2 regions of the Streptomyces sp. NPDC033180 genome follow, and region 2 is predicted to be linked to the other one. Evidence: predicted binding sites of a transcription regulator. Region 2 holds the regulator's gene; the other holds the start of a gene.

Region 1 (3,401 bases), on a different contig from region 2:
ACCGCGCAGACCGACGGCGCCTGGCCCTTGTGGATGTCCCAGCTGGCGTTCAGCCACGCGTCGGTGAAGGTCTGCCCGGCCCGCCACTTCTCCCAGAACTTCTTGCCGTAGTCGGGACTGTCGATGCTGACCGTCTCGAAGCCGAAGATCATGCGGAAGCCGATGTTGGGCCCCGCCCAGGTGCGGATCGGCGAGTGACCGCCGAGGACGCGCAGCGAGGTGCACGTGGACCAGAAGACGTAGTTGGCCTTCTCGTTGCCGAGCGCCATCCGGTTGGAGATCGCGTCGCTGCGGCCGTCCCAGACCGCGCCGAGCGGCGCGAAGAAGACGCCGTTGCCGTCCATGCCGCCGTGGCCCGAGTGGTACACGGCGACCACCGCGTCCATGCCGTAGCGGTCCTGCCAGTTGTCGTACGTCTCCTCGTACGCCCAGACCTGCGCCCCGCCGTCCGCGAACCAGAAGTTGCGGTCGTAGAACTGCTGGAGGTACGCCAGCCACCCCGTGGCGTCGGCGTGCGTGTGGAAGAGAGGCGACTGGTTGACGAACTTCTGGATGCTGAAGGCACCCCACCAGCCGAACGTCGAGTCACGGTCACCGGCTGCTCCCGGCTTCGCCCCTTCCAGCGGAGACGGACCGTGTTCCGAGTAATTCATGCGCATGGCAAACCCCCTGAGTGGACTCCTCGTCCCGTGGGCGAGGGGGGCCTCAAAGTGTCACCGCGGACGCGCCTTGCACAGTTGGCATTTCGGCCATAGCGACCGCGCCCCGCGACTCCCGCACCGCCTCAGGCGCCCCGGCCTCCCCGTGGGGCCGGTCTTCCATGTGCGCCGACTCAGGGTGTGATCGGATGGGCGCACGGACGTTCCGAAACGCATCTCGGAACCGCACTGAAGGGATCTACATCGTGGCTACCACGCGCTCCGCGCACACGGTCTGGGAAGGCAACCTGCTGGAGGGCTCCGGCACGGTCACCTTCGACTCCTCCGGGATCGGGGAGCAGCCCGTGTCCTGGCCGTCCCGCGCCGAGCAGGCCAACGGCAAGACCAGCCCGGAGGAGCTGATCGCCGCCGCGCACTCCAGCTGCTTCTCCATGGCCTTCTCGAACGGCCTGGCCAAGGCGGGCACCCCGCCGACCCGCCTGGTGACGTCCGCCGACGTGACCTTCCAGCCGGGCACCGGCATCACCGGCATCCACCTCACCGTGGAGGGCACGGTGGAGGGGATCGACGAGGCCGCGTTCACCGCCGCCGCCGAGGACGCCAAGGCGAACTGCCCCGTGAGCCAGGCGCTGACGGGCACGACGATCACGCTGACGGCGAAGCTGGCCTGACGCAGGCCGAAGCACGGCTTTTTGGCCATTCTCCGCGGTGCCGCCGTCCCTCCCGGGGCGGCGGCACCGTCATGGGTGGCATTGACAATGTGCCGCTCAAGTTTTGTGATGGAGGTCGAAGTACGCCGGGAAACGGGCTCGCGGTGGAAGGAGACTGGACATGGCACGTGCAGTCGGGATCGACCTCGGTACGACGAACTCGGTGGTGGCCGTCCTGGAGGGCGGTGATCCCACGGTCGTCGCCAACGCGGAGGGAGCGCGCACCACACCTTCGGTCATCGCCTTCGCGAAGAACGGCGACGTGCTCGTAGGAGAGGTCGCCAAGCGGCAGGCGGTCACGAACGTGGAGCGCACCGCACGCTCCGTCAAACGCCATATGGGTGACGGGAGTTGGCGCTTCCCGGAGGGCGGGTCCGTGGGCGGCACGCGGTACACCGCGCAGGAGCTTTCGGCCCGCGTCCTGCAGAAGCTCAAGCGTGACGCCGAGTCCTATCTGGGCGAGGACGTCACGGACGCGGTCGTCACGGTCCCCGCGTACTTCGACGACACGCAGCGCCAGGCCACCAAGGAGGCCGGCGAGATCGCTGGCCTGAACGTGCTCCGCATCATCAACGAACCCACGGCAGCGGCCCTCGCGTACGGCCTGGACAAGGGCGACGACCAGACGGTCCTCGTCTTCGACCTCGGCGGCGGCACCTTCGACGTCTCGCTCCTGGAGATGGGCGACGGCGTCATCGAGGTGAAGGCCACCAACGGGGACACTCAGCTGGGCGGCGACGACTGGGACCAGCGCGTCGTCGAGTACCTGGTGCGGCAGTTCAAGAACGCGCACGGAGTGGACCTCGGCAAGGACAAGATGGCGCTGCAACGACTGCGGGAGGGCGCCGAGAAGGCGAAGATCGAGCTGTCGTCGTCGAGCGAGACGGACATCAACCTGCCGTACGTCACGGCGTCGGCGGAGGGCCCCCTGCACCTGGCGGAGAAGCTGACCCGCGCTCAGTTCCAGGAGCTGACCGCGGACTTGCTGGAACGCTGCCGCGTTCCCTTCCACCAGGCGGTGAAGGACGCGGGCGTGCAGCTCTCCGCCGTCGACCACGTGATCCTGGTGGGCGGTTCGACGCGGATGCCCGCGGTGACGGAACTGGTCAAGGAACTCACCGGGCGCGAGCCCCACAAGGGGGTCAACCCGGACGAGGTGGTGGCGCTCGGCGCGGCGCTCCAGGCCGGTGTGATCAGGGGTGACGTGAAGGACGTCCTGCTCCTCGACGTGACGCCGCTGTCCCTCGGGATCGAGACCAAGGGCGGCATCATGACCAAGCTCATCGAACGCAACACGACCATTCCCACCCGGCGTTCGGAGACCTTCTCGACCGCGGAGGACAACCAGCCGTCGGTCGGCATCCAGGTCTTCCAGGGGGAGCGGGAGATCGCGGCGTACAACAAGAGGCTGGGTGTCTTCGACCTGACGGGACTGCCCCCGGCGCCGCGCGGCGTGCCCAAGATCGAGGTCACCTTCGACATCGACGCCAACGGAATCATGCACGTGTCCGCCAAGGACGAGGCGACGGGGCGCGAGCAGCGCATGACGGTCACGGGCGGCTCCGCGCTGCCCAAGGACGACATCAACCGCATGGTGCGCGAGGCCGAGGAGCACGCGGAGGAGGACCGCAAGCGGCGCGATGCCGCGGAGACCCGCAACCAGGCGGAGCAGCTCGTCTACCAGACGGAGCGGTTCGTGCGGGAGAACGAGGAGCGGATCCCCGCGGACACCAGGGCCGAAGTCGAGTCGGCGGCCACGGAGTTGAAGGGACTTTTGAAGGACAAGGCAGACGACACGGCGGCGCTGCGCGCGGGCGCGGAGAAGCTGGCCTCCGCCAGTCAGCGCATGGGCCAGGCCATGTACGCGGATTCCGGCGGGGGCGCCCAGCAGGACCGGGGAGCCCCAGGAGCCCCTGCCGAGGAAAGCGTGGTCGACGCGGAGATCGTGGACGACGAGAAGCCGGGGGAGCAGGACAAGCGGGCCGGGGAGTAGCGCACCGTCGATCACCGGCTTCGCCGAGTTCGTCCTCGA
Region 2 (3,401 bases):
ACATGTCCGTAGAGCACATACCGCACGGCGTCGAGCAATGGGCGGGTCCGCGATGCACCGATTGCGTGTCGCCTACTGCATCGCGCTCACAGCGACGGTCTGCGCCTTCTCGTTCGGTGCCGAGGCCTTCGTCAACGGCTTCGGCTCCGGGAGCGTGTTCGTCCGGTCCACCCTGATCTGGCTGGGCCTCGCCGCTGCTGGCGGCCCGTGTACTGGGGCAGCAGCTCGGCTGGGCCATCCCGCCGGTGTCGGTTCTCTTTCTGGTGTGGTTCCCCCACTACTGGTGGGACTGGACGGCCAACCCGCCCGGTGACCTGTTCAGCTGGGCTGCTGCCGCGATCGCTCTGGGTCTCGGAGTCACCGCGACCGCGGCAACTCCCTGGCGAAGGAAGACCTTTTTCCGCGGGGCCCGCGGCGGCGCCCACTGAAGCCCTCAGCCCCCCGCATGCAACCGCCGATGCAACTCCCTGATCTGCGAGGTCAGTTCTGGGGCCGGTCCCTCCACCCTCACCCCCGGTGCGATCTCACCGATCGGGAGTGAGTTCACCGGGGGCGGTGGGGCGCCCAGTTCCTTCAGCCACCGGGACAGTTGCTCCGACGACGCCGCGTACACGATTCGGCCCAGGCCCACCCAGCCGTGGGCCGCCGCGCACATGGGGCAGTGTTCGCCCGACGTGTAGACCGTTGCCTTCGCGCGGTCCTCGGGGGTCAGGTGCTGCGCCGACCAGCGGGCCAGTTCGAACTCCGGGTGGCGGGTGTGGTCCCCGTCCGCCACTCGGTTGCGGTCCTCCTTCAGGACCTCGCCGGCCGCCGATGCCAGGAGTGAGCCGAAGGGTTCGTCGCCCGCCTCCAGGGCCTCCCGCGCCAGTTCCACGCAGCGGCGCAGATGCTTCAGGTCCCGTTCGTCCATCAGGATTCCGTCCACGTTCGTAGTAGGTCCTCGCGTTCCGCCGCCCTCGGCGTCCCGCCCTCGTGGCGCCTGCCCCACTCCGCCATCGCCGCCAGCGTCGTCAGCAGCGTGCCCGCGCCCTGCGTCAGGCGGGACAGGAGCTCGCGGGAGAGTTCGTACTCCGCCCGGGAGTAACCCGTCGCCGCCGCCGTGTACACCGTGAGGTCCGTGTCTCCGTCGGCGTCCGAGACGCGCAGCGTCATCGTCGGCGCCTCGTCGCCCCCACCGAGGCCCACCGTCAGCGCCAGGCCCACCAGCACGCCCACGTTGCGCTTGAGGGACTTCACGGGGACGTCCCGCGCCGCCAGCGCGTGGACGTCCTCCCAGGGCCACAGGCCGTCCTGCTTTTCGCCCAGGGCCACCACGCCCTCCGGCGTCAGCCGCACCCCCGCCGCGAGCCCCGACGGCTTCGCGCCCACGTACACATCACCCTCGGCGATCCAGAACAGTCCCACCATGGCCATGGTGAGTCCTCCACTTCCCCCGGCAACAGACAGCAAGACGTCGGGGCCGGGAGGTTGACACCTCCCGGCCCCGACAAGAGCGTACGAAATCTACTGCTCCGACGACCTCTTGGGCCGCCACACCACCAGCGCGCTCGCCTGCTGCACGTCCTGGTACGGAACCAGGTCGCGGCGGTACGACGCGTGCACCGCCGCCTCGCGCTGCTGCATCGCCGCGGCAGCGCCCTCCACGGCGGAGGACAGTTCGACCACCCTCGCCTGCAGCGCCGCGACCTGGTTCTCCAGCTCGATGATGCGCTTGATGCCGGCGAGGTTGATGCCCTCTTCCTGCGACAACTGCTGCACCGTGCGCAGCAGTTCGATGTCGCGGGCCGAATAGCGCCGGCCACGGCCCGCCGTGCGGTCCGGGGAGACCAGACCGAGGCGGTCGTACTGGCGCAGGGTCTGCGGATGCAGGCCGGAAAGCTGGGCGGCCACTGAGATGACGTAGACCGGCGTCTCGTCGGTCAGTTGGTACGCCCGCCCGAAATTGGACTGTCGACGACGGCCGTCCATCTCATGCTCCCTTCGCGGCCTGGAACAGTTCTGCCCGCGGATCGTCGTCCGCAGTCGCCTCGCGGTAGGTCTCCAGGGCTTCCTTCGCGGAGTCCGACAACGACGTCGGGACCGATACCTCCACCGTCACCAGCAGATCGCCCCGCGAACCGTCCTTGCGGACCGCGCCCTTGCCCCGCGCCCGCATCGTACGACCGTTGGGGGTGCCCGGAGGCAGCTTCAGGGTGACCGGCGGGCCGCCCAGGGTGGGGACCTTCACCTCGCCGCCCAGTGCCGCCTCGGCGAACGTCACCGGCACCGTCACCGTGAGGTTGTCGCCCTTGCGGCCGAAGACCGGGTGGGTGTCGACGTGCACGACCACGTACAGGTCGCCCGCAGGGCCGCCCCGTTCACCGGGGCCGCCCTTGCCGCGCAGGCGGATGCGCTGGCCGTCACTGACCCCGGCCGGGATCCGCACCTGCATCGTGCGCGACGACTTCGCGCGGCCCGAGCCCTTGCAGACCTCGCACGGGTCCTGGGCGATGAGCCCACGGCCCTTGCAGTCCACGCAGGGGTCGGTCAACGAAAATCCGCCGCCGCCTCCCCGCGTGACCTGTCCCGTGCCGACGCAGGTCGGGCACACGCGCGGTGTGCCGTTCTTGTCGCCGGTGCCGGAACAAGCCTTGCAGGGAGCCTGGGAGGACATCCGGAGCGGGACCGTGGCCCCGTCCACCGCCTCCGTGAAGCTCAGCGTGACCTCGGACTCGACGTCCTGGCCGCGCCGGGGCTGCGTACGCGTGCCCGCGCCGCCCGCGCCCGTGCCGCCTCGGTTGAACAGGCCCCCGAAGACGTCACCCAGACCGCCCCCGAAGCCACCGCCGGCGCCGCCCGCTCCACCGCCCGGGGCGCCGCCTCCGAAGAGGTCGCCCAGGTCGAAGTTGAAGGAGCCTCCGGCACCGCCGCCTCCGGGACCCGCCCGGAAGCCGCCGTTGCCGAAGAGAGCACGCGCTTCGTCGTACTCCTTGCGCTTCTTGGGGTCACCGAGGATGTCGTTCGCCTCGGAGATCTCCTTGAAGCGCTCTTCCGCCTTGGTGTTGCCCTTGTTGGCGTCCGGGTGGTTCTCGCGTGCGAGTTTCCGGTACGCCTTCTTGATCTCGGCCTCGGTGGCGTCCTTGGGGACGCCGAGGACCTTGTAGTAGTCCTTCTCGATGAAGTCCTTGGTGCTCATCCCCGACGTCCCTCCTCTCGCTTCACAACAACTCCGATACGTCAGCCCTCGTCCGGGCCGCCACCGGTCTCCTTGTCCTCCGCCTTGTCGGCGGAGTCCGTGGGAGCGGCGGTCGCATCGTCCTCCGCGGCCCCCTTGACCGTCTGCGCGCCCGGCTGCGGCTCGGCCACGGCCACCCGCGCGGGGCGGATGGTGCGCTCACCGATGCGGTACCCCGGCTGCAGGA

What was found. Region 2 encodes HspR, which represses chaperone genes until heat shock. Its sites were predicted from a motif close to TTGAGNNNNNNNNNCTCAA; they were not measured.
Region 1: dnaK (molecular chaperone DnaK) is a predicted target of HspR. The motif match lies at 1,412-1,430, and genes of this name have one in related genera.

Annotation. Positions count from the first base shown of each region.
Region 1 covers NZ_JBVIPU010000007.1:294,574-297,974, reverse strand. Annotated here, with positions in the region: gene ACZ5WE_RS21535 (DUF6345 domain-containing protein) at 1-659, opposite strand, end outside; gene ACZ5WE_RS21530 (OsmC family peroxiredoxin) at 905-1,330, shown strand; gene dnaK (molecular chaperone DnaK) at 1,491-3,362, shown strand.
Region 2 covers NZ_JBVIPU010000003.1:403,573-406,973, reverse strand. Annotated here, with positions in the region: gene ACZ5WE_RS12605 (hypothetical protein) at 246-428, shown strand; gene ACZ5WE_RS12600 (nucleoside deaminase) at 434-910, opposite strand; gene ACZ5WE_RS12595 (hypothetical protein) at 910-1,413, opposite strand; gene ACZ5WE_RS12590 (heat shock protein transcriptional repressor HspR) at 1,504-1,968, opposite strand; gene dnaJ (molecular chaperone DnaJ) at 1,970-3,175, opposite strand; gene grpE (nucleotide exchange factor GrpE) at 3,217-3,401, opposite strand, start outside.